DNA from 3 places in the Kitasatospora sp. NPDC094028 genome. Region 3 is predicted to be linked to each of the others. Evidence: predicted binding sites of a transcription regulator. Region 3 holds the regulator's gene; each other region holds the start of a gene.
What was found. The regulator HspR, encoded in region 3, represses chaperone genes until heat shock. The targets are predictions, from matches to a motif close to TTGAGNNNNNNNNNCTCAA.

Region 1 (9,667 bases), on a different contig from region 3:
GGTTGTCGCTGAGGAACTTCTCGGTGGTGTAGGCGAGTTGCTCGCCCTGGTTGCGGGTCTCGGCCGTCTCCTTGCGGCGGCGGTCCTCCTCGGCGTGCTGCTCGGCCTCGCGGATCATGCGGTCGATGTCGTCCTTGGGCAGGGAGGATCCGCCGGTGACGGTCATCTTCTGCTCCTTGCCGGTGCCGAGGTCCTTCGCGCCGACATGCATGATGCCGTTGGCGTCGATGTCGAAGGTGACCTCGACCTGCGGCACCCCGCGCGGGGCCGGGGCGATGCCGGTCAGCTCGAACATGCCGAGCTTCTTGTTGTACGCGGCGATCTCCCGCTCGCCCTGGTAGACCTGCACGGTCACCGAGGGCTGGTTGTCCTCGGCGGTGGTGAAGACCTCCGAACGCCGGGTCGGGATTGTGGTGTTGCGCTCGATGAGCTTGGTCATGATGCCGCCCTTGGTCTCGATGCCCAGGGACAGCGGGGTGACGTCCAACAGCAGGACGTCCTTGACCTCGCCCTTCAGCACGCCCGCCTGCAGCGCGGCGCCGACGGCGACGACCTCGTCCGGGTTGACGCCCTTGTGCGGGTCCTTGCCGGTGAGCTTCTTCACCAGGTCGGTGACGGCCGGCATCCGGGTCGAGCCGCCGACCAGGATCACGTGATCGACATCCTTGACCTCGATCCTGGCGTCCTTCACGGCCTGGTGGAACGGGCCCTCGCAGCGCTCCAGCAGGTCGGCGGTCAGCTGCTGGAACTGGGCGCGGGTGAGCTTCTCGTCCAGGTGCAGGGCGCCCTCGGCGGAGGCGGTGATGTAGGGCAGGTTGATCGTGGTCTCCGTGGCGGCGGACAGCTCGACCTTCGCCTTCTCGGCGGCCTCGCGCAGGCGCTGCGCGGCCATCTTGTCCTTGGACAGGTCGATGCCGTAGCCGTTGTTGAACTGCTTGACCAGGTGGTCGACGATCCGCTGGTCCCAGTCGTCACCGCCGAGGTGGGTGTCGCCGGAGGTGGCCTTCACCTCCACCACGCCCTCGCCGATCTCCAGCAGCGACACGTCGAAGGTGCCGCCGCCGAGGTCGAAGACCAGCACCGTCTGGTCGTTCTCCTTGTCCAGGCCGTACGCGAGCGCGGCGGAAGTCGGCTCGTTGATGATCCGCGCCACCTTCAGGCCCGCGATCTCACCCGCCTCCTTCGTAGCCGTGCGCTGGGAATCGTTGAAGTACGCGGGCACGGTGATCACCGCGTCCGTCACGTCCTCACCCAGGTAGGACTCGGCGTCCCGCTTCAGCTTCTGCAGCACCCGCGCCGAGATCTCCTGCGCGGTGTAGCGCTTGCCGTTCACGTCCCCCTTCTCCGGGAAACGCCAGTCACTCTCGCCCATGTGCCGCTTCACCGACCGGGCCGTGCGGTCCACGTTGGTGACCGCCTGCCGCTTGGCGACCTCGCCGACCAGCACCTCACCGCCCTTGCCGAAGGCCACCACCGACGGGGTGGTGCGCGCTCCCTCGGCGTTGGCGATGACGATGGGCTCGCCGCCTTCCAGCACGCAGACCACCGAGTTCGTCGTCCCCAGGTCGATACCGACTGCGCGTGCCATCGCCGGCCTCCTCTCCTGCTGTCCCTCCCCATCTTGCCTCAGTGGGAGGAAGGAAACTTGAGTCCCATAGGGTCAAGAATAAGTCGAGGACCGCGGGTGGAGGAAATCTGTAACGTGGAAGAGAGGTTTCGAGCGGCGAGGTGAGGTCTCGGTGGTGGAGCTTCCCATTGACCCGGCGCCACGGGCCGGGCTTGTCGGCGACTTCCTGGCCGCCCGGCGATCGGGACGGCAGGCCACGGATTTGAGCCGGCGCCGAACGCCACGCCGCCGAGCAGGCCGTGCCTTGCCCCTGATCGCGGACCAGCCCTGGCGCGGGGGTCCGCCAGGAACCGAGCGCCAGGGCTGCGGGTGCGCTGATCAGCTGGTGATCTGCTTCTTCTCGCTGTCGCTCGTGATCTCGATTCTCCGGGGCTTGGCCTGTTCCGCCACCGGGATGCGGATCGTGAGCACACCGGCGTCGCAGTCGGCGTCGATCCTGTCGGATTCGAGGGTGTCGCCGAGGAACAGCTGCCGGCTGAAGACGCCGTAAGGCCGTTCGGCGACGACCATCTCGCGGTCTTCGACCTCCGGGCCGGGCCGCTCGGCCTTGACCGTCAGGACGTTCTGCTCGACGTTCAGGTCGATGCTGTCGGGAGCGGGAAGGTCCCGTCGCCCTCGTAGGCGTCCATCGGCATCGCCGCTGGCCGGGCCGTGGTGCCCAGCAGCTGCTGGGGTGAGCCGGTCGAGCTCGCGGAAGGGATCGGTGCGCATCAGCATCATCAGTCACTCTCCCCAATCGGTCGGTGACACTGCCGGGCTCTCTCGCGGGAGCCGCTCTCACACCCCCATTCAGGGCATCTTGACAAGCGCCTGCCAAGGTTCTATGCAGGTCGATGAGGAGGTTCTGCTCTGCCCCAGGCCGGGTTCGCCCGGGCTGAGCACGGGCGTCCGGGCAAGCCGAGGAGGTGGGCTGCCATGACCGGTGCGCGACCGTGGCGGGATCACTACGCGGTGCTGGGAGTCGAGCCCTCGGCGTCCGCGCAGCAGATCACCTCGGCCTATCGGGCTCAGGTCCGCCTGCTGCACCCGGATTCCCGCCCACCCAGGTCTGCCGGGCCGGGACCGGCCGAACAACTCGGCGACGTGATAGCCGCGTACGAGGTCCTGCACGACCCCGGACTGCGCGCCGCCTACGACGCCGAACGCGACGCTGGCCGCCACCCCCCTCTGGCCGACAGCACCGCCGGTCGTGCGGCCGGGGTGCGGGTGCCGGTGCGTGTGGTCCCGGCGACCGGTGACTCGGCCGGGGCCGCACCGGCCGTCCGGGTCCGCGGTGGGCGTGGGTGGCCGTCCGGCCCCGCGGTGCGGGTCGGTTCGGTGGGGGTCGAGCCCTGCGCTCGCTCCATGCCGCTGAGCCTCTGGGAGTGGATGAACCGGTTGTGGGAGGTGGACCCATGGCTGTGAACGACAGCAAGTTCCGCACTGCCGTCGCCAGGTGGGACGGCCGGGCCACCGTCACCGTCACCGGAGAGATCGACCTTGCCACCGCTCCCGAGCTCGAGATCCGCCTGAAAGACTGCCTCTCGCGCGGGCCCGATCACGTGGAACTGGACTTCTCCGGGGTGACGTTCTGCGACTGCGCGGGCGTGGACGTACTCGAACGCGCCCACCGCGAAGCAAGGGGGGCGGGCATCGGCCTGAAGGTCACCGGCGTGCGTGCCCCGATCGTCGCACGGGTCTTCGATCTTGTCGGCCCGGACGGCCTGGTCAAGCCGGTACAGCACTGACACCCGACCCGCCGTCTCGCACCGACGGGCATGGCACGGCGCCGTGATGCGGCCCGTTCCCGGCACACCGGGAACGGGCCGCATCCAGGTCACAGCACGGGAATCGCGCCATGCCGCGCGGGCAGGTGCTCAGGCGTGGGCCGGAATGCGCGCCCGCGGGCCGCCTGGCCGGGCCAGCGGCTTCTCGGGCTCTGGCGCCGCCCCGGCGGCTCCCTCATCGTGCTCCTCTGCCGCGACCGCGGCCCGGCTCGTCGCCGTGCGCAGTTCGGCCACCGTTTGCGGCGCCTCGATCGAGTGGACCGCGACGCGCGTGAACGGCGAGGGCCGACGCAGGTCGACGCTCACCACCACGTCCGTGAAGGGACGCAGGGCCACGAAGTCCCGGCCACCAGGATGCCGCCACACCCCCAGGCACAGCCTGCCGGGGACCAGCAGGCCACTCTCGCGAACTCCGCGGACAACCCTCCACGGCTGCCTGGTGATCGTGACCTTCTCCACCGCCGTCAGCGGCACCCGGACCGGCCCCGACCGCGTCACGAGCCGCTCCCACCAGCGCAACCGGACCACCAAGTCCGCGCCTTCGACCATCAGCCTCGCCATCAACTCACACCCCCTCTCCCGCGTCAGCGTCGACCTTCACCCCGCCACCCTCTGCATCAGGCGCTCCGAGCCGCGCCGGCTGGGTATGGGCCCGCGCGTCGAGCGGCGGCGCACCGTGCCGCTCCGGCCGGTGACCCGGGGCGTCGACAATCGCTTGACGCGGTGTGCCGACCGGGCCCGGCGGTGTCGGAATCGGCCGGCGGGCGAGAATGCGTCCCACCCAGCGGCGCCCGCACTCGGGGCAGGGCGGCGCTCCCTGGGGGGTGTAGGGCGAGTCCACCGCTATGCCGTCGCGGGAGAAGTACTCCCAGTCCCGTCCGTCGTCATCGCGGTAGTGCTGGACGTCGTAGTCCATGCTCCACTGGTGCCAGCAGTGGCCGCAGGTGAACTCCACGCGTTCCAGGGCCAGTTCCGTGATCACTGTCGACACCTCCTTCGTCGACGCGGCTCACCATCCGGCTCAGGCGGCCGCCGCAGCGGCGCGGCACCCGGCCGCCCGTCCGGACGGCACTCATCACATCTGTCCGTATACCTCCAAACTGGCCTCGACACAACTGCGGAACGAGGTTTCCTTGAATCGGACGTGCAGGTTGTCTCCCCAAGCAGGGGGAATGCCGGCGTGCGTAAACAGGTTGCCCTGATGGCAACGCGGAGTTGCAGCGGCGCGCTCCGGCGGCTCTCCCCCGCTCCTGCCCGGCCTGGGTGCCGGACCGTTCCGCGCCGGCTGTCTCCAGCGGCTGTGACGACAACGAGGCGGCACGCAGCCGGCAGGGATTCCGGCTGGTGGCACCGCCCGGCGCGCGCAGTACCGCATCACGATCCTTGAGCGAAGGAGACTCGACCATGGCTGAAGGAAAGATCGAGGTCTGGTATTCGGAGGCCGGAGAGGGATGCATCCGGGATGCCGCAGGCGACGTACTGGACTTTTCCTTGGATGACCTCTTGAATCCCGACGAGTCCCAGGCTTTGCGCCAAGGGGACAGGGTCGAATACAGAGTCGAGGAAGCCACGCATGCGACCGCGGTCGAGAAGGTCTGACCCACCGCGCGACGGATCGCCGGGGCACCGTCACCCGAGGATCATCACCGGCTCTACCTGGCCAAGGTGATCGACCTGTTCTCGCGCCGCCTGCTCGGCGACGCGATCGGCGTTCATCGCTGGAGGCGACCGGGACCCCGGGGATGGCGCCTCCCCCGCTTGCCGTCGTCCATTCCATGGGGCCACGCCGGACCCACACCACCTCATGCTGATGCCCTGGCACAACGATCAAGGAGGGCGGTCGCGATCACAGGGAAGCGACAGAAGGATGATTCCCATGCATCGAGCACTGATCGTCGTGGATGTACAGAACGACTTCTGCGAGGGCGGGAGCCTGGCGGTCACCGGCGGCTCCGAGGTGGCCGCCGCTGCTGCCGAGTGACGACCGAACGTCGCGTCGCGGCCGGCGGCACCGTCATGTTCCTGTACCGGCACCAGCCCACCTGTCCGTGGGCACTCCGATAGCACCGTAGGCCCGATCGGGAGAGCGGCGGGATCGCCCCGCCCGCCCCGCCCGGTGCACACGAGCCGTCGTAGGTCGTGGTCCTGGGTCGCCAGCGGCATCGCCCAGTGCACTGCCGAAATCGGCGCCACTCTCCACGAAGCCGAGCAGTACGCCGCCGCCGAACCCGAGCTCACCCGTACGGTCGAGCTCTACGTCGACCTCGACGACCGGCGCGGTGCCGGCCCTGCCGAGCGCCTCCGGAGCCGGATCACAGCCCTGGCGGAGGCGTGAACGCCCGCCTCCCGCCGTGCATGGCTCGATTGTCGGTCCCCCGTGGCACACTTCCCTGTTCGACCAGCAACCGCCTTATCAGTATGACGAGTTGGGGCCGTTCACCGGATCGTGTGGCTTCTGCCGCGACACGCCGACGCGGCCCCGCCGGTCCGCCTACGGTGGGACACCTACCGACGCACTCACGTACGACAAACGATCACCAGTTTGATCGCAGCTTCGCCATGCCCTGAACCGGCCGCGCTCCCGCATCGGTTCCCTCACCTCCTGGGAAGGAGAACTCCCTTGTCGCACAACCTGGTTGTCGGAGTGCACCTGGTCCTGATCGAGAACGGCCGGGTGCTGCTCGGACAGCGCGCCAACACCACGTTCGCCGATCAGCACTGGCACGCTCCAGCCGGCCACCTCGAAGCGGGAGAGTCCGTGCTTGCCGGCATGGTCCGCGAGGCCGACGAGGAACTCGGCATCACCATCCGGGAGGAGGACCTCGACCTGGTGCACACCCTCCACCACCTCGACGCCGACGACGGTGCCGGACGCCTCCAGCTGTTCTTCACCGCCCGCGCGTACGCCGGGAGGATCACCAACCGCGAGCCGGACAAGTGCACCGCCCTGCGCTTCTGGCCGTTGGACGGGCTTCCGGAGCCGATCGTCGGCTACACCGCCGACGCGCTCGCGCAGATCGCCGCCGGCCGCCCGCTGTCCGTCGTCGGCTGGCCGGCATGAGCACCACGAGCCACCCGGCGCGACCGACCGCCGGGGCGCCCGTGGGCAACACGGAGACTCGCCTCGTGGTCGTCCGGGGAAACTCGGCGTCGGGCAAGTCGTCGGTGGCTGCGGGAATCCGTGACCGGTTCGGCCGGGGCCTGGCCGTGGTCGCCCAGGACAACCTGCGCCGCACCGTCCTGCGCGAGCAGGACCGGCCCGGCGGCGCGAACATCGGCCTGATCGACACCGTGGCACGGTACGCACTGGGCGCCGGCTACCACGTCGTCATCGAAGGCATCCTGTGCGCAGACCACTACGGCGACATGCTCACGCAGCTGGTGGACGACCATCGCGGCGTCACCCGCTGCTACTACCTCGACATCCCGATCGACGAGACGCTGGTCCGCCACGCCTCGAAAACCGATCCCGAGTACCTGGCGGCGGCCGTCACCGAGCAGGATCTGCGCGACTGGTACCGCGAGCACGACGTACTTCCCGGCGGGATCGAGACCGTCATCGGCTGCGACAGCACCCTCCGCGACACGGTCGAGCGCATCATGCACGAAACCGCGCTCTCGGAGTTGCCCCCACGCGACGCCTAGAAGCAGTCGCCCCACCGTCGCGTCCCCTCCCTTGCCCCTTCAACCTTCACCCAGGAGCACCCCTGATGCACGAGACGAGCAGGCTGTCGGCCGGCGTCATCGCCCACGACCTGAGCACCGACCGGATCGCCACCGTCCACTACGCGCAGCGCAGTTGGACCCCGGGCCCGGCGTGGACGATCCCCGGCGGGAAGGTCGACCCCGGGGAGGACATCGCCCACGCTGCCGCCCGGGAACTGCGTGAGGAAGCCGGGCTCATCGCCCGGCCGTGCGACCTGCGCCTGGTGCACACCATCCAGGCCAAGGAGGGCTGGGACGGGCGCGGCGGGTTCGTGCTGTTCGTCTTCGCCACCAGCAAGTTCACGGGCGAGCTGGTCAACGTCGAGCCGGACAAGCACCTGGAGGTGCGGTGGCACCCCGCCGCCGCCGTCCTGCCCAGCCCGGCGTTCCCGACCTCCAAGGCCGCGGTGGAGGCGTACCTGGCCGGCGGGCCCGCCTTCTCCACCCACGGCTTCGACCTCGCCTCCGGCGGGCGGCAGCTCGTCGAGACGTGACCGGCGCCCGGCCGGCACCGTGGCGGCCGGTTCGCCCGTGGCCGGTCCGTACCGGCTGCCCCGCGGCTACGCCGGGCTCTGACGGCACCGGCGTCCGACCACCGCGATCCCCCATCTGCGAAAGGGAGTATGTGACCAGCGCACCCGAGACCTCGACGGACCCGGTACCGGACAGCGAGCAGCTGCTGTTCGGCGGGCCGATGCGCTACGACTACGGCTGGGCCAAGCACGAGATGGCCAGCGGCAAGGTGACGTTCTGGGCGGTGGCGCGGCAGATGCCGGGTTTCCTGCGCCTGGCCGGGCGGATGGCCTGGGACGCCGACCGCGCGGCGCTGGTGACCCTGGTCGGCGCCGAGTTGCTGCGCGGCCTGGCGGCGGCCGTCGCGCTGATCGCCACCAACCACGCGCTGACGGCCCTGCTCGCTGCCGGCGAGGTCGCCGACGTGCTGCGGGCTGCGACACCGGCGATCGTGGCGGTCGGGGTGATCGCGGGCCTGTCCTCGGTGCTGTCCGCGGCCTCGGGCTGGGCGGGCGAGCGCCTCAAGCCGGCGGTCTTCCGCCAGGCCACGATCGAGTTCCTCGGCATCGTCAGCCGCTCCGAGCTGGAGGCCATCGAGGACCCGGCGTTCCTCGCCGAGGTGGACAGCGCCCGCTGGGGCGCGATGTCGCTGCAGAGCATCATCGGCCAGGCCACCTCCGTCCTCACCGCCACCTTCGGCCTCGTCTCCGCCGCCGGCGTCCTGTCCGTCCTCCACCCCGCCCTGCTGCCCATGCTGGTGCTGATCGCCGCCCCGCGGGGATGGGGCGCGGTGCGCACCGCCCGGCGCCACTACGCCTCCGCCCGGGCCTGGCTCCAGCACAACCGGGCCAGCACCCTGCTCGCGGACATGCTGATCCGCCCCTACTCCGCGGCCGAGCAGCGGGTGCACGCCGCCGGGCCGTTCATCCTCCACCACTACGAGCAGATGGCCCGCGCCGCCGAACAGGAACAGGCCCGCCTCGCCGGAGCGAAGGCCCGCACCGACCTGCTCGCCGCCGCCCTGGCCGGCGCCGCCACCCTCGGCGCGTTCGCCCTCCTCGGCTCGCTCGTCATGAACGGCACGATCCCGCTCGCCGCCGCCGGCACCGCCGTGGTCGCCATCCGCACCGGCACCGCGAGCATCGGCGGCCTCGTCTCCCAGATCAACGGCCTGTACGAGGAGAGCCTGTTCGTCCGCGACCTCGACCAGCTACGACGCGAAGGCCACCGCCGCGCCATCCCCACCGGCGGTACACCGCTGCCCGAACGCCCCGAGACGATCACCGTCGAGGACGTCTCCTTCACCTACGACGGCCGCGACACCCCCGCGCTCGACCAGGTCACCCTCACCATCCCGCGGGGCAAGGTCGTCGCCCTGGTGGGAGCCAACGGTTCGGGCAAGTCCACCCTCGCCAACATCCTGTGCGGGGTCTACCAGCCGCACCGCGGCCGCGTCCGCTGGGACGGCATCGACACCGCGACCGCCGACCGCGACCAGCTCTTCAGCAGCGTCGCCCTGCTCGCCCAGAACTTCCAACGCTGGTCCTTCACCCTGCGCGCCAACCTGCTCCTCGGCCGCCCCGAAGTCCCCTGCGACCAGCGGCAGCTGGAGACCGCCGCCGACTACGCCGACCTCCACCCGGTGATCGAAGAGCTGCCCCGCAGCTGGGACACCCTCGTCGCCAAGGGCTTCGAAGGCGGCGTCGGCCTCTCCGGCGGCCAATGGCAGAAGGTCGCCCTCGCCCGCACCCACCTGCGCCTGACCACCCCCGACGCCCACGGCCGGCTCCCCGCCCTCGTGGTCGTCGACGAACCGACGTCCGCGATGGACCCGGAAACCGAGGTCGAGGCGTTCGAGCAGATCCGCCAGCTCACCTCCCTCGGCGTCACCGTCATCCTCATCACCCACCGCCTCGGCGCCACCGCCAAGGCCGACCGCATCTTCGTCCTCGACCACGGCCGCCTCGTGGAACAGGGGAGCCACTCCGAGCTGATGGCCCGGGAACCGGCCACGCGCTACCGCGAGTCGTACCTACTCCAGGCTGCCCAGTACGAC
Region 2 (9,667 bases), on a different contig from region 3:
GTGAGGTCTGCCGGGGCCGCGGGCGGCGCGCGAGGACGGGCGCGGGGCGGCGATCTGGCGAGGCATAACCTATCGATCCGTCAGGACCGCGCGCACCGGGGATGCGCATTGGTTGCACAACCGTGAACAGCGCGGACGCGGACCCGTCAACCGGGAACGCCCGCGGCCCCCGTCCTCCCGGGAAGGGAGGGCGGGGGCCGCGGGCGTCGGACGTGCCTCAGGCGCGGGGCCTCAGGGCGCTCGGAGCGCTCAGATCGAGAAGACCTCGTCCACCAGGGCCGCCTGCTCGGCGGCGTGGCGCTTGGCCGAGCCGACCGCGGGGGCCGAGGAGGCCGTGCGGGCGACGCGGCGCAGACGGGCGTCGCCGCCGGTGCGGCCGATCACGACCTGCAGGTGGTCGACCAGGTTCATCGCGATGAACGGCCAGGCACCCTGGTTGGCCGGCTCCTCCTGCGCCCAGATGAACTGGACGTTCTCGCCGTAGCGGGCCAGCTCCTCCTGGAGCTCGGCCACCGGCAGCGGGTAGAGCCGCTCCATCCGGACGATGGCGGTGTCGGTGATACCGCGCTCCGTCCGGGCCGCCTCCAGGTCGTAGTAGAACTTGCCGGAGGTGATGACGACCTTGCGCACCTGCGCCGGGTCGACGGTGGTGTCGCCGATGACCGGGCGGAACGAGCCGGACAGGAACTCCTCGGTCGCACTCGCCGCGGCCTTCAGACGCAGCATCGACTTCGGGGTGAAGACGACCAGCGGCTTGTGGTGCGGGTTGTGCGCCTGCCAGCGCAGCAGGTGGAAGTAGTTCGACGGCAGGGTCGGCATGGCGACCGTCATGTTGTCCTGCGCGCACAGCTGGAGGAAGCGCTCCGGGCGGGCGGACGAGTGGTCCGGTCCCTGGCCCTCGTAGCCGTGCGGCAGCAGCAGGGTGACGCCGGAGTGCTGGCCCCACTTCTGCTCGGCGGAGGCGATGTACTCGTCCACCATGGTCTGCGCGCCGTTGACGAAGTCGCCGAACTGCGCCTCCCACATGACCAGCGCGTTCGGGCGGGTCAGCGAGTAGCCGTACTCGAAGCCCATGGCCGCGTACTCCGACAGCAGGCTGTCGTAGACGGTGTAGCGGGCCTGGTCCTCGGTCAGGTACTGCAGCGGGGTGTAGTCCTCGCCGGTGTTGCGGTCGATCAGGACGGCGTGCCGCTGGCCGAAGGTGCCGCGGCGGCTGTCCTGGCCGGCCAGGCGGACCGGGTGGCCCTCCATGAGCAGCGAGCCGATGGCGAGGGTCTCGCCCATCGCCCAGTCGATGGTGTTGTCCTCGACCGAGCCGGCCCGGCGCTGCAGCTGCGGCAGCAGGCGGGGGTGGACGGTCAGCCAGTCCGGCAGGTTGACCTGCGAGGCGGCGATCCGCTTGACCATCTCCTGGGAGATGCCGGTCTGGATGGAGACCGGGAAGTCGGCGACCGGCTTGCCGGCGGCGGCGCCGGCCGGCGCCTGGGCCGCGTCGCGGACCTCGGCGAAGACCTTCTCCAGCTGGCCCTGGAAGTCCTGGAGCGCCTGCTCCGCCTCTTCCATGGTGATGTCGCCGCGACCGATCAGGCCCTCGGTGTACAGCTTGCGCACCGAGCGCTTCTTGTCGATCAGGTCGTACATCAGCGGCTGGGTGAACGACGGGTTGTCGGCCTCGTTGTGACCGCGGCGGCGGTAGCAGATGAGGTCGATGACGACGTCCTTGTGGAACGCCTGGCGGAACTCGAAGGCGAGCCGCGCGACGCGGACCACGGCCTCCGGGTCGTCGCCGTTCACGTGGAAGATCGGCGCCTCGATCATGCGGGCCACGTCGGTGCAGTACATCGACGAGCGCGAGGACGCCGGGGCGGCGGTGAAGCCGACCTGGTTGTTCACCACGAGGTGGATCGTGCCGCCGGTGCGGTAGCCGCGCAGCTGCGACATGTTCAGGGTCTCCGCGACGACGCCCTGGCCGGCGAAGGCCGCGTCGCCGTGGACCTGGATCGGGAGCACCGGGAAGGTGGTGCCGCCCTGGTCCAGCACATCCTGCTTGGCGCGGACGATGCCCTCGACGACCGGGTCGACCGTCTCCAGGTGGGAGGGGTTCGCGGCGAGCGAGACCTTGATGGTCTCCCCGTCCAGGCCGGTGAAGGTGCCCTCGGCGCCCAGGTGGTACTTGACGTCGCCGGAGCCGTGCATCGACTTCGGGTCGAGGTTGCCCTCGAACTCGCCGAAGATCTTGCCGTACGGCTTGCCGACGATGTTGGCCAGCACGTTCAGGCGGCCGCGGTGGGCCATGCCGATGACGGCCTCGTCGAGGCGGTGCTCCGCGGCGGCGTCGATGGTGGCGTCCAGCAGCGGGATGAGGGACTCGCCGCCCTCCAGCGAGAACCGCTTCTGCCCGACGTACTTGGTCTGCAGGAAGGTCTCGAAGGCCTCGGCGGAGTTCAGGCGGCGGAGGATCCGCAGCTGCTCCTCGCGCTCGGGCTTGGTGTACGGCTTCTCCAGGCGCTCCTGCAGCCACTTGCGCTGCTTCGGGTCCTGGATGTGCATGTACTCGACGCCGACGGTGCGGCAGTACGTGTTGCGCAGCAGGCCGAGGATGTCGCGGAGCTTCATCATCTTCTGGCCGCCGAAGCCGCCGACCGCGAACTCGCGCTCCAGGTCCCACAGGGTGAGGCCGTGCTGGACGACGTCCAGGTCGGGGTGCTTGCGCTGCTTGTACTCCAGCGGGTCGGTGTCGGCCATCAGGTGGCCGCGCACGCGGTACGCGTGGATGAGCTCCATGACGCGGGCGGTCTTGTTGACCTCGTCGTCGTGGGTGGTGGCGACGTCGGTGGCCCAGCGGACCGGCTCGTACGGGATCCGCAGCGACTCGAAGATCTCGTCGTAGAAGCCGTTCTCGCCGAGCAGCAGGCGGTGGATCTCGCGCAGGAACTCGCCGGACGCCGCGCCCTGGATGACGCGGTGGTCGTAGGTCGAGGTCAGCGTCATGATCTTGGAGACGCCCAGGCGGGACAGGGTCTCCGGGGCGGAGCCCTGGAACTCGGCCGGGTACTCCATGGCGCCGACGCCGACGATGGTGCCCTGGTTCTGCATCAGGCGCGGCACGGAGTGCACGGTGCCGATGCCGCCGGGGTTGGTCAGCGAGACCGTGACGCCGGTGAAGTCGTCCATGGTCAGCTTGTTGGCGCGGGCCCGGCGGACGATGTCCTCGTAGGCCTGCCAGAAGCCGAAGAAGTCGAGCGTCTCGGCCTTCTTGATGGCCGCGACGACGAGCTGGCGGTCGCCGTTCGGCTTGACCAGGTCGATGGCCAGGCCGAGGTTGATGTGCTCCGGCTTGACCAGGAAGGACTTGCCGCCCTCCACCTTGTAGCTGTGGTTCATGCCCGGGGAGGCCTTGATGGCCTGGACCAGGGCGTAACCGATCAGGTGGGTGAAGGAGACCTTGCCGCCGCGGGCGCGCTGCAGGTGGTTGTTGATGACGATGCGGTTGTCGATCAACAGCTTCGCCGGGACGGCGCGGACCGAGGTCGCGGTCGGCACCTCCAGCGAGGCGTCCATGTTGGTGGCGACGGCCTTCGCCGGGCCGCGCAGCGGGACCAGCTCGGGGCCGGCAGCGGCGGCGGCCGGGGCCGGCGCCGGGGCGGCGGCCTTCGGGGCCGGGGGCGCGGCGGGCGCGGCGGCGAGCGGGGCGGCAACCGGGGCCGGCGCCGCGGGGGCCGGGGCGGCCGGCGCGGCGGGGGCGGGTGCGGCCGGAGCAGCAGCGGCGGGCGCGGGGGCAGCGGCAGGGGTCGGCGTCGGGCCGGCCTGGGTCGCGGCCTGGGTCACTGGGGTCACCTCGGTACCGGGCTTGTAGTCGGCGAAAAAGTCCCACCAGGCTCGGTCGACCGAGTTCGGGTCCTGGAGGTACTGCTGGTAGATCTCGTCGACGAGCCACTCATTGGGGCCGAAGCCAGTGGAGCTTGCCGAGCTGTTGGGGGTCTCTGGGGACTGTGGCGACACGGCGGCAACCGCCCTCTTCCGCTTCCTTTTGGGATGTTTGGACAGCGGGGATTAAGGCTACGCCCCTGACCAGTGATCGCGCAGTCCCCGGGCCCCAGGCGTCGCCCAGATCACAGTCCTGACCTGGGATTTGGCCGAAAAACTGCGTTAGAAAGCCGGATCTGAGGGGAAGCGACCGGCCCGCAAATCGGGACAAAAACGGACATAGCCCCGATCGAATGCCTTCACGATCTTCGTATGCGTCTGTGTCGGTTCTGTGACAAACGGAGTGCGGTCGAACCATCCCCGGCCGCACGCCGTTCGGCGCCGCTCAGCGCTGTCCCGGCAGCCGGACCTCGATCCGGCAGCCCTTCGGCGACTCCGCCACCGCGATCCGCCCGCCGTGCAGGTCCACCGCCCAGCGGGCGATGGCCAGGCCCAGCCCGGTGCCGCCGTCCGAGCCCGGCCCGGAGGCCGTCGCGGTGCCGCTGCGGCTGAACCGCTCGAAGACCCTCGTACGGTCGGCCGCCGGGATGCCCGGGCCCTCGTCCTGGACCTCCAGCAGCAGTGCGCCGTCCTCGCCGTCCGGCCGGGCGCGCACGGTCACGGTGCCGCCGGGCGGGGAGTGCTTGCAGGCGTTGTCGACCAGGTTGGCGACCACCTGGTGGAGCCGCTCCGGGTCCGCCACGCCGGTCAGGCCGGCCGGGCTGACCTCCAGGGCCAGTCGGACGTCGCCGCGCCGGGAGAACGCCCCGCCGGCCGTCGCGCCGTCCACGGTGACGCCGCGCAGCACGCCGTCCAGGAACTCCCGCACCTCGAAGGGGCGCAGGTCCAGGTCGACCACGCCGTCGTCGATCTTGGAGAGGTCCAGCAGGTGGGTGACCAGGCGGCCGAGCCGCTCGGTCTGCTCCAGCGCGGCCTCCAGGGTCGCGGGGTTCGGCTGGACCACGCCGTCCACCACGTTCTCCAGCACGGCGCGCAGCGCGGCGATGGGCGTGCGCAGTTCGTGCGAGACGTTGGCGACGATCTCGCGGCGGTGCTGGTCGGCGGCCTGGAGATCGGCCGCCATGGCGTTGAAGGCGGCCGCCAGCTCGCCGATCTCGTCGCGCGAGCCCACCTCGACCCGGCGGCTGTAGTCGCCGGAGGCCATCGCCCGGGCGGCGGCCGTCATCTCGCGCAGCGGCGCGGCCAGCCCGTGCGCGAGGAACTGCATGAACAGCAGTGAGGCGATCATGGAGAAGACCATGATGATCCGGATCTGGGTCGCGGACTGGATCGCCACGACCACCATCCCGGTGGCCAGGAAGACGGAGACGATCACCAGCAGGGCGAGTTTGCCCTTGATCGAGCGGACCGGGTCGAGCGGCCGGATGTCGGCCCAGACCCGGCGGGCGGCGCGGGCCGCGAGCGTCTGCGGGCGCTCGGCCTCGGCGTCGCCGTTGCGTTGCTGTGGAAAGGTCATGGGGTCCTGTGATCCCCGCGTGCCCGCACGGCGGTGTTCGGGACACGGGCCCCCCGGTGGCCCGTCGCCCGAGGTCCGCCGCTAGGAGAGCGGGGCCTCCAGTGCGTATCCGACGCCGTGGACGGTGCGGATCCAGCTGGCGCCGATCTTGCGCCGCAGTGCCTTGACGTGGCTGTCGACGGTGCGGGTGCCGGACGCGTCGGTCCAGTCCCACACCTCGGCCAGCAGCTGCTCGCGGGTGAGCACCGCGCGCGGCTGGGCCGCCAGGCAGGCGAGCAGGTCGAACTCGGTCGGCGTCAGGTGGACGTCGCCCGAGGCGAGCCGCACCCGGCGCTGCACGTGGTCGATCTCCAGTTCGCCGAAGCGCAGGCTGCCGAGCGCGGGCGTGCGGGCCGCCTGCTGGGCGCGCTCGACGCGGCGCAGCAGCACGTTGACCCGGGCGGCGAGTTCGCGCATCGAGAACGGCTTCGTCATGTAGTCGTCCGCACCGACGCCGAGGCCGACCAGCAGGTCCGTCTCGTCGTCGCGGGCGGTCAGCATCAGTACCGGTACCGGCCGCTGGGCCTGGATGCGGCGGCACACCTCCAGGCCGTCGAAGCCGGGCAGCATGATGTCGAGGACGACCAGGTCCGGCTGCCAGGTGTGGAAGCCGTCCACCGCGCCCGGCCCGTCGTGGGCCACGGCGACCTTGAAGCCCTCCGCGCCCAGTCGGGCCGCGATCGACTCGGCGATCGTGGGCTCGTCCTCCACCACCAGCACTCTGCGCTGGCTGCTCACCGTGCCGCCGGTGTTGTGGTGGTCCTGCTGAATTTCTGTCACGGTCACGCCACCGCCCCCAGGGCTGCGGGCCGGCCACCTGTGGGGATGGCGGGGCTCCGCTCGTAGTCTTGTTCCGTCGTGGACTGTGCCGGGTCCGCCGTCCCGCCGCGCGATCGGGAGCGGTGCGGGCGGATGGTCGCCGCCCGCTGTTCTCCCACGCACTCCGCAGCGTACGGACAGCGGATGCTTTCCGGCAGGTGGACCGGATGTTTCCGGCCCGCGGGCCGGCTTGTCGGGCCGCCCGCGGGCCCACCGCAGGGGTGGGCACGGGCCGATACCTTACCCGGCGAATTTTCACTGCGTAACGGTACGTATGCGGTCCAGTTCACGTTGAGTCCCCGGTCAGAGCCGCTACTGACGGGTCAATCGGAACTAGGTCCGGACCAATTCCGGCTATTCGGAGCCGTTGACTCCGGGCCGGTCTTCACGGGCTTTTCTCAGTTGCCTCTCAGAACCTCGACGTAACGTGGTCGCGTCGGCACCCGACAAGCGGAATCCTCCGTGCCCGCCGGTACGTTGGGCACTGCGCGAGGGACTCGGTGGCTGCGGGCGTGGAGCGGAGGCGGCATGGCGGGACTGCGGCAGGAGGCCGGACGGCAGGGCCCTCCGCCCGCGGGCGTGCCGTACGGAATGCTCCGGTACGGGCTGCGCACCGGAGTCCTCGACTGGCTGCTGGAACGGGTTCCGACGCCCCGGCGCAATCCCTTCACGCTCGGGTACCTCGCGGTCGTCGGCCTCACCACGACCTTCGCGAAACTCGCCGACCCGGAACTCGTGCAACGCCTCCAGGGGGCGTCCAGTTCGGACGGGCACAACCTCCTGCAGCACCCTTTGCGTGCTCTTGTGCTGAGCGGTTTCTGGGTGGCCGGCGAGGTCTGGATGCCCTACCTGTGGGGTTTCGCCTTCACCCTGGCGCCGCTGGAGCGCCGGGTCGGCCCGGCCCGGGCGGCCGCGGTGTTCGCGGTCGGGCACGTCGTGGCCACGTTGCTCTCGCAGGGCGTCGTGTTCGTCGCGGTGGAGACCGGGCGGATGGACCCGGCGGTGATGGACCGGCTGGACATCGGGGTCAGCTACGGCGTGCTGGCCTGTCTGGGAGCGGTGTCCGGCCTGCTGTCCCGGCGCGGCCGGGTGCTCGCGCTGGGCGCGGTCGGGCTGATGATCGCCGAGCAGATCGCCGCCGAGAAGGACGTGGTCACCGCCGTCGGGCACCCGGCGGCGGTGCTCGCCGGGGTGGCGCTGTGGCGCTGGCTGCGCGGGGTCGAGCGGCGCCGGCCGAGGCCCCGCCGGGTGGCCGCGCGGGCCGCCGGGGTCGCCGCCGGACCCGGGACGACCGGGGTGCCGGCCGCGCGTTGACCGCCCCGCCCGCCGGTTTTTGACGGGGGCGCCCGGAGGGGGGTCCGAGCGGCCTTCCGGGGTTCGAAGCGTTCGCTCACGGCGAACAAGGTGGTGGGAACATCCGCGGGCCGAGAAGCCTTTAGTCAGGTCGACTCAAGTTCACTGACTGGGGAGAGATCATGGCATCGACGTCCACACCGCTCACCCTGCCCGTCCTGCCGCTCGACGACGAGGTCGTCCTGCCGGGCATGGTCGTCCCGCTGGACCTGAAGGACACCGAGGTGCGCGCCGCCGTCGAGGCCGCCCGCGCCGCGGCCACCGGCCCCGGCAAGCCGCAGGTCCTGCTGGTCCCGCGGGTGGACGGCTCGTACGCGGCGGCGGGCACGCTGGCCACCGTGGAGCAGGTCGGCCGGCTGGCCGACGGCGACCCGGCGGCGCTGGTGCGCGCCGTGCGACGGGTCCGGATCGGCGCCGGCACCACCGGTCCCGGCGCCGCCCTCTGGGTGGAGACCACGCCGTTCAAGGAGTCCTCGGTCGGCACCCCGGTCGCCGGTCGGGCCGCCGAGCTGGTCAAGGAGTACAAGGCGCTGTCCACCCAGTGGCTGCGCAAGCGCGGCGCCTGGCAGATCGTCGACCGGGTCGCGCAGATCGAGGGCGTCGGCGAGCTCGCCGACAACATCGGCTACGCGCCCTTCGCCACCGCCGAGCAGAAGCTCAAGGTGCTGCTGGAGGCCGACCAGGTCGCCCGACTGGAGTACGCGCTCACCCTGCTGCGCGACCACCTCGCGGAGGAGGAGGTCAACGACACCATCCGCAAGGACGTCGAGGAGGGCGTGGCCAAGCAGCAGAAGGAGTTCCTGCTCCGCCGCCAGCTGGAGGCCGTCCGCAAGGAGCTGGCCGAGCTCAACGGCGACCCCGCCGACGAGGAGGGCGACTACCGCGCCCGGGTCGAGGCTGCCGACCTGCCCGAGAAGGTGCGGGAGGCCGCGCTCAAGGAGGTCGACAAGCTGGAGCGCTCGTCCGACCAGAGCCCCGAGGGCTCCTGGATCCGCACCTGGCTGGACACCGTCCTGGAGCTGCCCTGGAACGAGCGCACCGAGGACGCCTACGACATCGCCGGCGCCCGGGCCGTCCTGGACGCCGACCACGCCGGCCTGGCCGACGTGAAGGAGCGGATCGTCGAGTACCTGGCCGTCCGCAAGCGCCGGGCCGACCAGGGGCTCGGGCTCGTCGGCGGCCGGCGAGGGGGAGCCGTGCTGGCCCTGGTCGGGCCCCCCGGGGTCGGCAAGACCTCGCTCGGCGAGTCGGTGGCCCACGCCATGGGCCGCAAGTTCGTCCGGGTCGCGCTCGGCGGCGTCCGGGACGAGGCGGAGATCCGCGGCCACCGGCGCACCTACGTCGGCGCGCTGCCCGGCCGGCTGGTGCGGGCGATCAAGGAGGCCGGCTCGATGAACCCGGTCGTCCTGCTCGACGAGATCGACAAGGTCGGCTCCGACTACCGGGGCGACCCGGCCGCCGCCCTGCTGGAGGTGCTGGACCCGGCCCAGAACCACACCTTCCGGGACCACTACCTGGAGGTCGAGCTCGACCTCTCCGACGTCGTCTTCCTCGCCACCGCCAACGTGCTGGAGGCCATCCCCGAGCCGCTGCTCGACCGGATGGAGCTGGTCCGGCTCGACGGCTACACCGAGGACGAGAAGGTCGTCATCGCCCGCGACCACCTGCTCCCGCGCCAGCTGGAGAAGGCCGGCCTCGGCGGCGAGCAGGTCGGCGTCGACGAGGCGGCGCTGCGCCGGCTCGCCGGGGAGTACACCCGGGAGGCCGGCGTCCGGAACCTGGAGCGCTCGATCGCCCGGGTGCTGCGCAAGATCGCCGCACAGGCCGAGCTGGGCGAGCGCGAGCTGCCCGTCACGGTCGGCGCGGAGGACCTGCGCGCCCTGATCGGCCGGCCGCACCACGTGCCGGAGGCCGCCCAGGAGCCCGCCGAGCGGCGCACCGCCGTCCCCGGCGTGGCCACCGGCCTGGCCGTCACCGGTGCCGGCGGCGACGTCCTCTACATCGAGGCCTCGC
Region 3 (9,667 bases):
GCGGGTGCCCGAGCCCGGCTCGCGCAGCACCAGCGGGGTGGCGGCCAGCTCCGCCCCGGTGAGCGGGGAGCGGCGGCGCGCCCACGGGTGGCCGGGCGCCACCACGACGACCAGCCGGTCCGCCGCCACCACCGCGCCGGCCAGGCCCGGCGGGGTGGACGGGCCCTCGACGAAGCCGAGGTCGGCGTCCCCGGCCAGCACGTGCCCGGCGACCTCCGCCGAGTTCGCCGTCCGCAGCGTCACCGCCGTCCCCGGGCTGACCTCCGCCAGTGCCAGCAGCCAGCCGGGCATCAGGTACTCGGCGACGGTCAGGCTGGCCACCACCCGCAGCTTGGCGTCCCGCCGCTCGCGCAGCGCGTCGATCCCGGCGTCCAGCGCCTGCGCGGCCTCCACCACCTGCCGGGCCCACTCGACCACCAGCCGGCCGGCCTCGGTCGGCTTCGAGCCGCGCGGCGAGCGCTCCAGCAGCGGGACGCCGATCTGCCGCTCCATGCCCTTGATCCGGGCACTGGCGGTCGGCTGGCTGACGCCCAGCTCGGCCGCCGCCCGTCCGACGCTGCCCAGCCGGGCCACCGCGAGCAGGAGTTCCAGGGCGCCCAGTTCGGGGACGTGCGGAGAGAGAGCCATAGGTCCAGGCTATGCCCCCATAGAGTCCGCGGCGCTACCGCGGGCGGGCCCGGGCGGCGACCGTGGAGGCATGTCCACCTTGGCCGATGTCCGCCCGCTCGCCCGTACCGCACCCCGCCCCCGGCTCTCCCGGTTCCCCCGGCCGGACCTCTCCCAGCTCGGCCCGAACTGGTACGCGGCGGTGATGGGCACCGCGATCCTGGCCAACGGCGCCGCCGTGCTGCCCGTCCGGCTGCCCGGACTGATCGGCTTCGGCGAGGCGGTGTGGGCGCTCGCCCTGGCCGCCCTGCTGGTGCTCGCCGCGGGCCGGCTGCGCCACCTCACCCGGCACCGCGCCGCCGCCCGCCGCCACCTGCTGGACGAACCCGCCACCGCCGTCTTCTACGGCTGCCCGCCGATGGCGCTGCTCTCGGTCGGCCTCGGCACCCTGCTGCTCGGCTCCCGGGTGATCGGCACCGGCCCGGCCGTCGCCCTCGACGCGGTGCTGTGGAGCCTCGGCACGCTGTACGCGCTGGCCGTCGCCGGCGGCATCCCGTACCTGATGATCACCCGGCACCAGGTGTCCGCCCTGACGGCCAATCCGACCTGGCTGCTGCCGGTGGTCGCCCCGCTGGTCGCCTCCGCCTGCGGCCCGGCGCTCGTCCCGCACCTGCCCGCCGGCCCGCCGCAGCAGGCCATGCTGTACGGCTGCTGGGCGCTGTTCGGGATCGGGCTGCTGGCCACCCTGGTGCTGCTGCCGGTGGTGTTCACCGGGCTGTTCCACAGCAAGCTGCCCGCCCTCGTCCTCACCCCCTCGCTGTTCCTGGTGCTCGGGCCGCTCGGCCAGTCCGTCACCGCCGTCCACCAGCTCGCCGACGCCGCCCGCCCGGTGCTGCCCGAACTGGCCCCCGCCATGCGCTCGCTGGCCGAGCTGTACGGCGTCGCGGTGATCGGCGTCGCGATGCTCTGGCTGGCCGTCGCGCTCACCGCCAACCTGCGCGCCCGCCGGGCCGGGATGCCCTTCGCGATGACCTGGTGGGCATTCACCTTCCCGGTCGGCACCTGCGTCACCGGCGCCTCCGCGCTCGCCCGGCACACCGGCTTCGGCGGCTTCACCGCGCTCGCCGCCGGGCTCTACCTGCTGCTGGCCGTCGCCTGGCTGCTCGCCGCGGGGGGTACCGCCGCCGGGCTGGCCCGCGGCCGGCTGCTCGCCCGCTGAACCCCCGGCCCCCCGGGGCGCCCGGGCCGCCGCTGCAGGAACCCGCAGCTGCGGGAAACCCCGCCGGCGGCCGGCCCGCGGCACCCCGCCGGGCCGCCGGCACCCCCATGCCGACCTCGGCCTTCACCGGAATCCGACCCGCCGCCCGACTCGTCGCACCCACCCCGCCGTGCAGGTAGCTGCAATTGCGCGAACCTGCACTCGGGCGGCACTTGTTCACCGGGCGTCACGCCTGTGAAGGTGGAGGCACGCCAAGTCCTCCGGGCAACCGCAGCCCGATGGTGGCGCTCGCTCTTCGATACTGACCGTCGGCGCATCGTCCCGCGCCGGTGGAACGGGGGGGAAGAGCACCGGCCGGCAGCCATGTGTGGTGATGGCTGCCGGGACCGGACCCGTCGAGGCGTTGCTGCTCCGCCTCGACGGGAGCGCCCACGACACGGCGTGGTGAAGGCGGCCCCCGGGGGCCCCGGTGTGCGACGGCACCCGGGCCCGGGGGCCCGCCGATCGCCCGGTACCGTGATCGCACCCGGCGGGACCGGCCCGGACGCGGCTTCGGCCGCCTCCGCTCGCACCTCCCCGCCGGCGGACGGTTCCGCCCGGCGGGCACCTCGCGCCGGCGGGCATCGCCGGCCGCGCGGCCCGGGGCGGCAACAGGGGGAGAGGCTTGTCCGGCAGGGAGTGTGCGACGTGACGGCGGAACCGGCGGTCGCGCCGAAGCACCGGCCGCAGGCCCCGGGGGGTACCGGGCCGGTACGGCCCGCGGGGACCGTCGGCGACGAACCCGACGAGGCCGCCCAGCGGCTCTACCTCGCGGTCGTCTCGGACGGCGGCCGCCTCGCCTTCGCCGAAGCCGGGGGCATCGACCAGGCCGCGCTCCGGCAACTCCTCGACCTCGGCCTGCTGACCCCCAACCCGCTGGCCCACTGCTACACCGCCGTCAGCCCGCGCGCGGTCAGCGACCGGCTCGGCGCCGAACTGCGCAGCGAGGCCACCCGGTTGCTGGTCCGCGCGGAGAGCCTGCCGGACGCCCTCGACGGCCTCACCCGCGCCTACGACACGCTGTCCCAGCCGCCTGGCCGCAGCGTCGGCGAGGCCGTCTACGTCGAGGGCCACGTCCACATCCGCCAGCGGATCACCCAGCTCGTCACCGACTGCCGCACCGAGGTGCTCACCGCCCAGCCCGGCCGCCGGCCCGCCGAGAGCATGCGGACCGTCCTCGCCCAGGACGTCCGGCTGCTCCAGCGCGGCCGCACGCTGCGCACCGTCTACCAGCCCGCCGCCCTCGCCGACCCGGCCGCCCTCGCCTACGCCGAGGAGGTCGTCCGGCACGGCTCGCAGATCCGGGTGCTCGACGAGCCCTTCCCCCGGCTGATCGTGGTCGACCGCGCCGTCGCCGTCGTCCCGGCCGGCGACGACGACAACACCGCCGCCTTCATCACCGACCCGGCCGCGCTGGCCTTCCTGGTCGGCGCCTTCGAACGGGACTGGGCCCGCGCCGACTCCACCGAAGCCGCCGCCGCGCTCGGCCTCGGCCCGGCCCGTACCGTCCCCGAACGCGTCGGCCGGCTGCTCGCCCGCGGCCTGACCCAGCGGGCCATCGGCGCCCGGCTCGGCCTCAGCGAACGCACCGTCGCCGCCCACATCTCCCGGCTGCGCGACCGCCACGGCGCGCAGACCCTCTTCCAGCTCGGCTGGTTGATGCGCGGCACCCGCGATGACCGGTGAACCGAGGAGGGACGCCCCCGATGACCGATGAGCCCGGCCCCGCCGAGCGCGACCTCTACCTCACCGCGGTGCGCCTCGGCGGACGCCTGCGCCCCGCGGACCTCGCCCCCGAGGACCGCCCGACCCTCGCCGCCCTCGTCGCCCGCGGCCTGGTCACCCCCACCGCCGCCGGCTGGACGGCCGCCAACCCGCGCTCCCTCGGCGACCGGGTCGGCGTCGAGCTCCGCGGCCGCGCCATCCGCCTGCTCCGGCAGGCCGAACACCTCCCCGACCGGCTCGCCCCGCTCGCCCGCGCCTACGACACCGTCCGCAGCCCGGTCGGCAGGCTCGGGACCGGCGGGTGGGGCGGGGGCGGCCCCGACCGCCCCGGTGACGCCGAGCGGCCGGGCGTCCGCCGGCGCGACACCGTGTCCTGCGCCGGCGGCGTCGCCGTCCGCCGGCGCATCGCCGAACTCCTCGCCGACTGCCGGGAGGAGTTCCTCTCCGCCCAGACCGGCCCGCGCCCGCTCGACGGGCTCCAGGACGCCCTCCCCGAGGACCTCGCCCTGCTGCGCCGCGGCTGCGCCGTCCGCGCCCTCTACCAGCCGGTCGCCCTCGCCGACCGCCCGGTGCTGCGGCAGATCGAACTCCGCGTCCGGGGCGGCGCCCAGGCCCGGGTGCTTCCCGAACCGTACGAGCGGCTCCTGGTCTTCGACCGGACGACCGCCGTCATCCCGGCCGGCGAGGAACACACCGGCGCCGTCTTCCTCGACGACCCCGCCACCGTCCGCTACCTGGTCAGCCGGTTCGAACGCGACTGGGCCCGGGCCACCCCTCTCGACCGCCACCTCGGGCCCCCGCACCCCACCACCGCCCGGGTCGGCCGGCTGCTCGCCCACGGCCTCACCCAGCGGGCCATCGGCGCCCGGCTCGGTCTCAGCGAACGCACCGTCGCCGCCCACATCGCCCGGCTCCGCGACCGCCACGGCGCGCAGACCCTCTTCCACCTCGGCTGGCGGATGCGGGGCGTCAGCGATGCCTGATCCGGGCTGACCGACGGGACGGGCCCAAGAACCGCACCGCGGCGGACCACACCGCCCGGTCGCGCGAACAGTACGAAGCCGAGACGCTCCACCGACTCGGCCGGCAGATGCGAGGTGAGCAGACATGACCGACCCCGGCTTCAACCTGCCCGACGCCACCGCCCGGGACCTTTACCGGGAGATCCTGAGCGCCGGCGGCCGGATCCGGATCACGGACATCCGGCCCGAGGACACCGAGACCGTCCAGACGCTGCTGGACCTCGGGCTGCTCAAGCCCTACGTCATGGACGGCTCGCTCAGCGCCGTCAACCCGCGCTCGGTCACCGCCCGGATCGGCGCCGACCTACGGGCGGCGGGCACCCGCCTGCTGCGCCAGGCCGACGAACTCCCCGACCTGCTCGGCGACCTGGCCGCCGCCTACGACGCCGCGCCCCGGCAGCACGACCGCACCGGCACCATCCGGATCGTCGAGGGCGACGAGAACGTCCGGCACCGGGTCTCCCAGCTGTCCGAGGAGCTGCTCCACGAGGCGCTGTCCCTGCAGCCGGGCGGCGCCCGTCCGGCCGGCGCGGCCGGCGACATCCTCAACCACGCCCGCCGCTTCCTCGGCCTCGGCGGCGCGATCCGCACCGTCTACGAGACCGGCGCCCGGCTGGACGCCCCGACCGTGCAGCTCGCGGCCCAGCTGACGGAGCTCGGCTGCCACATCCGGGTCGCCCCGTTCGCGCTGCCCAAGATGATGATCTTCGACCGCACGGTGGCGGTCATTCCCGCGGGCGTCGGCGCCGCGGCCTTCGTCGAGGACCTGGCGACGGTCGCCTTCCTCGCCGAGGTCTTCGAGAACTACTGGCGGCTCGCGGAAGGCGTCAACTGGTCCGCCCTGGCGGCCGGTTCCGCCGAACCGGCGCCTCACGAGCAGGTCGGCCGCCTGCTCGCCCAGGGCTTCACCCAGCGGGCCATCGCCTCCCGGCTGGGCCTGAGCGAACGGACGGTGGCCGGCCACATCGCCCGGCTGCGGGAGCTGTACGACGCCGAGACGCTGTTCCAACTGGGCTGGCAGATGCGGGGAGCCCGGACCACGGGGGAACCCGGGTGAGCGCTGCTCAGCCGGTGGCGGCGCTGGTCGGCCAGTAGCCGGGGTGCTGACGGGGGACGGAGAACTGCTCGCCGGGAGCGGTCCAGAAGCCCTCGCGCAGGGAGAGCGCCATGCCCGCCCAGTCCAGCGCGGTCTCCACGGTGTGGTGGAGGGCCTCCTGGGACCAGGTGTCGTCGAAGACCAGCGGCAGGACGGGGGCGACCTGCTCGATGGTGGCGATCAGCGGGTTGTGGGTGATGGCCTCGTCGACGAGCAGGACGATCGGCTTCCGCAGGGCGGACGCCCACCCCAGCTCCAGGCTCACCCCGGCCGAGAGCGGCGCGCCGACGTAGGCGAACACCAGGTCGGCGGACTGCAGGGCGCGGAAGTCGGACGGAACGCGGGGCTCCGGGGCCTGCCCGGAGACGGTCCAGGCGTCGCTGTGGTGCGCGCTGTACACGGCGGCACCGCTGCGCAGGAGGGTGGTGCGGAGCGTCGTCAGCCGCGTCCGGCTGGCGAGCGTCACCACGCTGTCCGCCGGCCCGGTCAGCCGCATCAGCGGCGCGGCCAGGAACACACGTGCACGCCGGCCTTCAGTGGCCTGGCTGTCGCGGTGACGCAGGTAGGGCTCGGTCATGTCGACTCCGGGAGATTGCCGACCAGGGGGGGAAGCGTCGGCGCGGTGTGGGATATGGGCTGCTCAGATCGGTGATCCCGGTGGTGAACTGTCGCGTATTTGACGGTACATTGGCAGAGTGTGGCTCTCTGTTGGACCATCGGGAGCGAACTGATCGTCCATCGCGGGGGCGTGCCGCGTCCAGGGTTGGCCTGTGTCATCTGGATGACTGGCAGAGAGATGACGCACGCCTGTGCAGGCGGCACAGGTGACAGCAACTCTTCCGTGCGGCACTATGTGAGCCGAAGTTCTGTGGCGCCGTTGGTGGCGAAATCCCGAGGGAAGGAGTGGGAGCATGCCGAGCATGCGCCGATTTGCCCGCAAGATTGTGCTTTCGCTCGCCATCGCAGCGGCACTTGGCACGGCTTACCTGGCCGACGCTCAGGGCTCCGATCGCGCGGCCGCTCCGGCTGCTGCGGTGACCGTCGCCGACGACTTCAGCTGGAGCTGAGTGCGGGCGGGGTGTCCGGCTGTCGTTGAGCCGATGAGGGCATCCCCGGGCGTCAATGCCCACTGCCGACCGTAGGGCCGGGGTGTGTCACCCCGCGGCGCCCTGGGACTGGCGGCCGAGGACATAGCCGAGCTGGAACAGCGAGTCCACTTTGTATTCCTCGCGCATCTCGGCGATGTGCCTCGCAAGTGTGCGCTCGCTGATGCCCAGGCGTCGTGCGATGACGCGGTGGTTGGTTCCTTCGAGCATTTGATCGATGATCGTCTGCCGCAGGCGGGGCACCACTTCCTGCGGAATCGCCCGATCACCGTCGAATTCGAGCGCGCGACTCCAGTAGCGCTCGAAAACCTCCTCCACCAGGTAGCCGATCACGGCGGCATCGTGGATGAAGGCGGCGAGGGTCAGATCGTCGCCGATCGGTATGACGGCCAGGCGTCGATCGAAGACGATGAGCCGCGTGTAGGGCTCGTCGAGGGTCCGGTACTGGCCTCCCGCACGGGTGAGGGTCGCGACGTAATCCCTGGTCGGCTGATGATGCCGCGTGCTGGCGTGGTAAATTGTCCGGGTTTTAGTGCCCTTGCGGAGAGTGTCCAGGTCGCTTTCGAGCGTTCCGGCGAGAATGTCCGGCGGTCTGGGACCGCCAGGCTGAAGTGCCAGCCCTTCCTCCATCCCGGAAGCCACGGATTGCTGCAATCTCTGGTGAATCAGCGCCTTTCCGCGGACGTATTCGATCGACCCGCCGGCCTGCTTCGGGGCGTGGAACTCCTGGGCGAGCTCCTGGAGCTCCGAAGGAAGGGAAACCGCGCGCGACAGGAATTCGAGTGCCTGACGCTGCCAGGAGTGGCTGAGGCTTTCCGAGAGTTGGGCGGGATCCGTCGCGAGGAACGTACCGGGGTCTTCCGTGTCGGGAATCAGCAGGCCGATTCTGACCAGCTCGTCCAGGGCCGCGTCGGGAAGTTCGGGACCGGAACCCGGCAACAGCTGGCCGTCCCCGCGAACGACGTCCAGATACAGCTTCCGAGCCTCCGCCGAGAGGACGGAAAGGCTGATGAGCTGGTCTCGTTCACTCACCTTCGGCTCCTTGCCGTTACCGTGACGCTTGCGTCCCATCAGCGCCGACGCTGAATCACGTTTCAGCATGCCAGACCGGCCGAGCCCGATGGAAAGGCCCAGTCCGACTGCACTCTCTCACCACACACCAGCCGCCGGCACCCCCCGAACAGGAGGGAACCGGCGGCTGGTGGTGCGGCCGGGGCCCCGGTCAGCGGCGGGGGCGCCAGACGACGAGGGCGCTCGACTGCGGGGTCGGGGGCTGGTACGGGACGAGGTCGCGGCGGTAGGAGGCGTGCACGGCGGCCTCGCGCTGCTGGAGGGCCACGGCGGCGCCCTCCAGGGAGTCGACGAGTTCGGTGACCCGGGACTGCAGGGCGGCGACCTGGTTCTCCAGCTCGATGATCCGCTTGATGCCGGCCAGGTTGATGCCCTCGTCCTGGGAGAGCCGCTGGACCTCGCGCAGCTGCTGGATGTCGCGGGCGGAGTAGCGCCGGCCGCGGCCGGCGGTGCGGTCGGGGCAGACCAGCCCGAGGCGGTCGTACTGGCGCAGGGTCTGCGGGTGCAGGCCGGACAGTTCGGCGGCGACGGAGATGACGTACACCGGGGTTTCCTCGGTGAGCACGTACTGCGGAGGAGCGGTGGCCCGCCGGGTGCGGCGCGGGGCGTCGCCGGGCAGGCCCTCGCCGAGGCCGGGCCCGATCGGGCTGTCAGGGGTCATCGGGGACATCTGGTGGTCACGCTCCCTTCGCCGCCCGGAAGATGGCGGCTCGCGGGTCGTCGGAGGCGGTGGCCTCGCGGTACTGCTCCAGGGCGTCCAGCGCGTCGCCGGTGACGTGCTGCGGCACCACGACCTCGACGGTGACGAGGAGGTCGCCGCGGGTGCCGTCCTTGCGGGTGGCGCCCTTGCCGCGGGCGCGCATGGTGAGGCCGTTGGCGCTGCCCGGGGGCAGCTTGAGCTTCACGGCCGGTCCGCCCAGCGTCGGCACCTCGATGGTGGCACCGAGGGCGGCTTCCGGGAAGGTGACCGGGACGGTGACGGTCAGGTTGTCGCCCTTGCGCCCGAAGACGGGGTGCGGGTCGACGTGCACGGTGACGTAGAGGTCGCCGGGCTGGCCGCCGCGTTCGCCCTGGGCGCCCTTGCCCTTGAGCCGGATCCGCTGGTCGGCCTGGACGCCGGCCGGGATGCGGACCTGCATGGTGCGGGCGGAGCTGGCCCGGCCGCTGCCGTGGCAGTCGGGGCACGGGTCGTCGACGATCATGCCCCGGCCGCGGCAGTCCTTGCAGGGCTCGGAGAGCGCGAAGGCGCCCTGGCCGCGGCTGACGGTGCCGGAGCCGACGCAGGTGGGGCAGACCCGCGGGGTGGTGCCGGACTTGGCGCCGGTGCCGTTGCACAGCCGGCAGGGGGCCTGGCTGGTCATCCGCAGCGGGACGGTCGCGCCGTCGACGGCCTCCTCGAAGGAGAGCGTCACCTCGGTCTCGACGTCGGCGCCGCGGCGGGGCTGGGCCTGCCGGCCGCCGGTGCGGTTGAACAGGCCGCCGAAGACGTCGCCGATGCCGCCGCCACCGCCGCCGCCCTGGCTGCCGCTGAAGAGGTCGCCGAAGTCGAAGCTGTAGCTGCCGGTGCCCGGGCCGCCGGAGCGGAAGCCGCCGTTGGCGAACAGGCTGCGGGCCTCGTCGTACTCCTTGCGGCGCTTCTCGTCGGAGAGGACGTCGTACGCCTCGGAGATGTCCTTGAAGCGCTCCTCGGCCTTGGCGTCACCCTTGTTGGCGTCGGGGTGGAACTCGCGCGCCAGCTTCCGGTAGGTCTTCTTGATCTCGGTGGCGGTGGCGTCCTTGGGCA

Region 1: the regulator HspR is predicted to act here: its motif matches at 1,646-1,664, upstream of dnaK (molecular chaperone DnaK).
Region 2: the regulator HspR is predicted to act here: its motif matches at 7,736-7,754, upstream of lon (endopeptidase La).

Annotation. Positions count from the first base shown of each region.
Region 1 is NZ_JBMVFA010000047.1:3,975-13,641, reverse strand. Features, by position in the region: gene dnaK (molecular chaperone DnaK) at 1-1,588, opposite strand, end outside; partial or broken gene ACPC54_RS38505 (Hsp20/alpha crystallin family protein) at 1,946-2,347, opposite strand; gene ACPC54_RS38500 (J domain-containing protein) at 2,543-3,031, shown strand; gene ACPC54_RS38495 (STAS domain-containing protein) at 3,022-3,354, shown strand; gene ACPC54_RS38490 (hypothetical protein) at 3,484-3,954, opposite strand; gene ACPC54_RS38485 (hypothetical protein) at 3,959-4,375, opposite strand; gene ACPC54_RS38480 (hypothetical protein) at 4,798-4,992, shown strand; partial or broken gene ACPC54_RS38475 (nicotinamidase) at 5,270-5,371, shown strand; gene ACPC54_RS38470 (hypothetical protein) at 5,510-5,728, shown strand; gene ACPC54_RS38465 (NUDIX hydrolase) at 6,014-6,454, shown strand; gene ACPC54_RS38460 (AAA family ATPase) at 6,451-7,038, shown strand; gene ACPC54_RS38455 (NUDIX domain-containing protein) at 7,104-7,592, shown strand; gene ACPC54_RS38450 (ABC transporter ATP-binding protein) at 7,724-9,667, shown strand, end outside.
Region 2 is NZ_JBMVFA010000010.1:2,393-12,059, forward strand. Features, by position in the region: gene ACPC54_RS17145 (multifunctional oxoglutarate decarboxylase/oxoglutarate dehydrogenase thiamine pyrophosphate-binding subunit/dihydrolipoyllysine-residue succinyltransferase subunit) at 250-4,002, opposite strand; gene ACPC54_RS17150 (sensor histidine kinase) at 4,313-5,443, opposite strand; gene ACPC54_RS17155 (response regulator transcription factor) at 5,525-6,262, opposite strand; gene ACPC54_RS17160 (rhomboid-like protein) at 6,830-7,615, shown strand; gene lon (endopeptidase La) at 7,777-9,667, shown strand, end outside.
Region 3 is NZ_JBMVFA010000002.1:142,201-151,867, reverse strand. Features, by position in the region: gene ACPC54_RS03715 (LysR family transcriptional regulator) at 1-627, opposite strand, end outside; gene ACPC54_RS03710 (TDT family transporter) at 698-1,825, shown strand; gene ACPC54_RS03705 (LuxR C-terminal-related transcriptional regulator) at 2,513-3,550, shown strand; gene ACPC54_RS03700 (LuxR C-terminal-related transcriptional regulator) at 3,571-4,572, shown strand; gene ACPC54_RS03695 (LuxR C-terminal-related transcriptional regulator) at 4,697-5,668, shown strand; gene ACPC54_RS03690 (TIR domain-containing protein) at 5,676-6,284, opposite strand; gene ACPC54_RS03685 (hypothetical protein) at 6,619-6,774, shown strand; gene ACPC54_RS03680 (hypothetical protein) at 6,862-7,845, opposite strand; gene ACPC54_RS03675 (heat shock protein transcriptional repressor HspR) at 8,036-8,545, opposite strand; gene dnaJ (molecular chaperone DnaJ) at 8,562-9,667, opposite strand, start outside.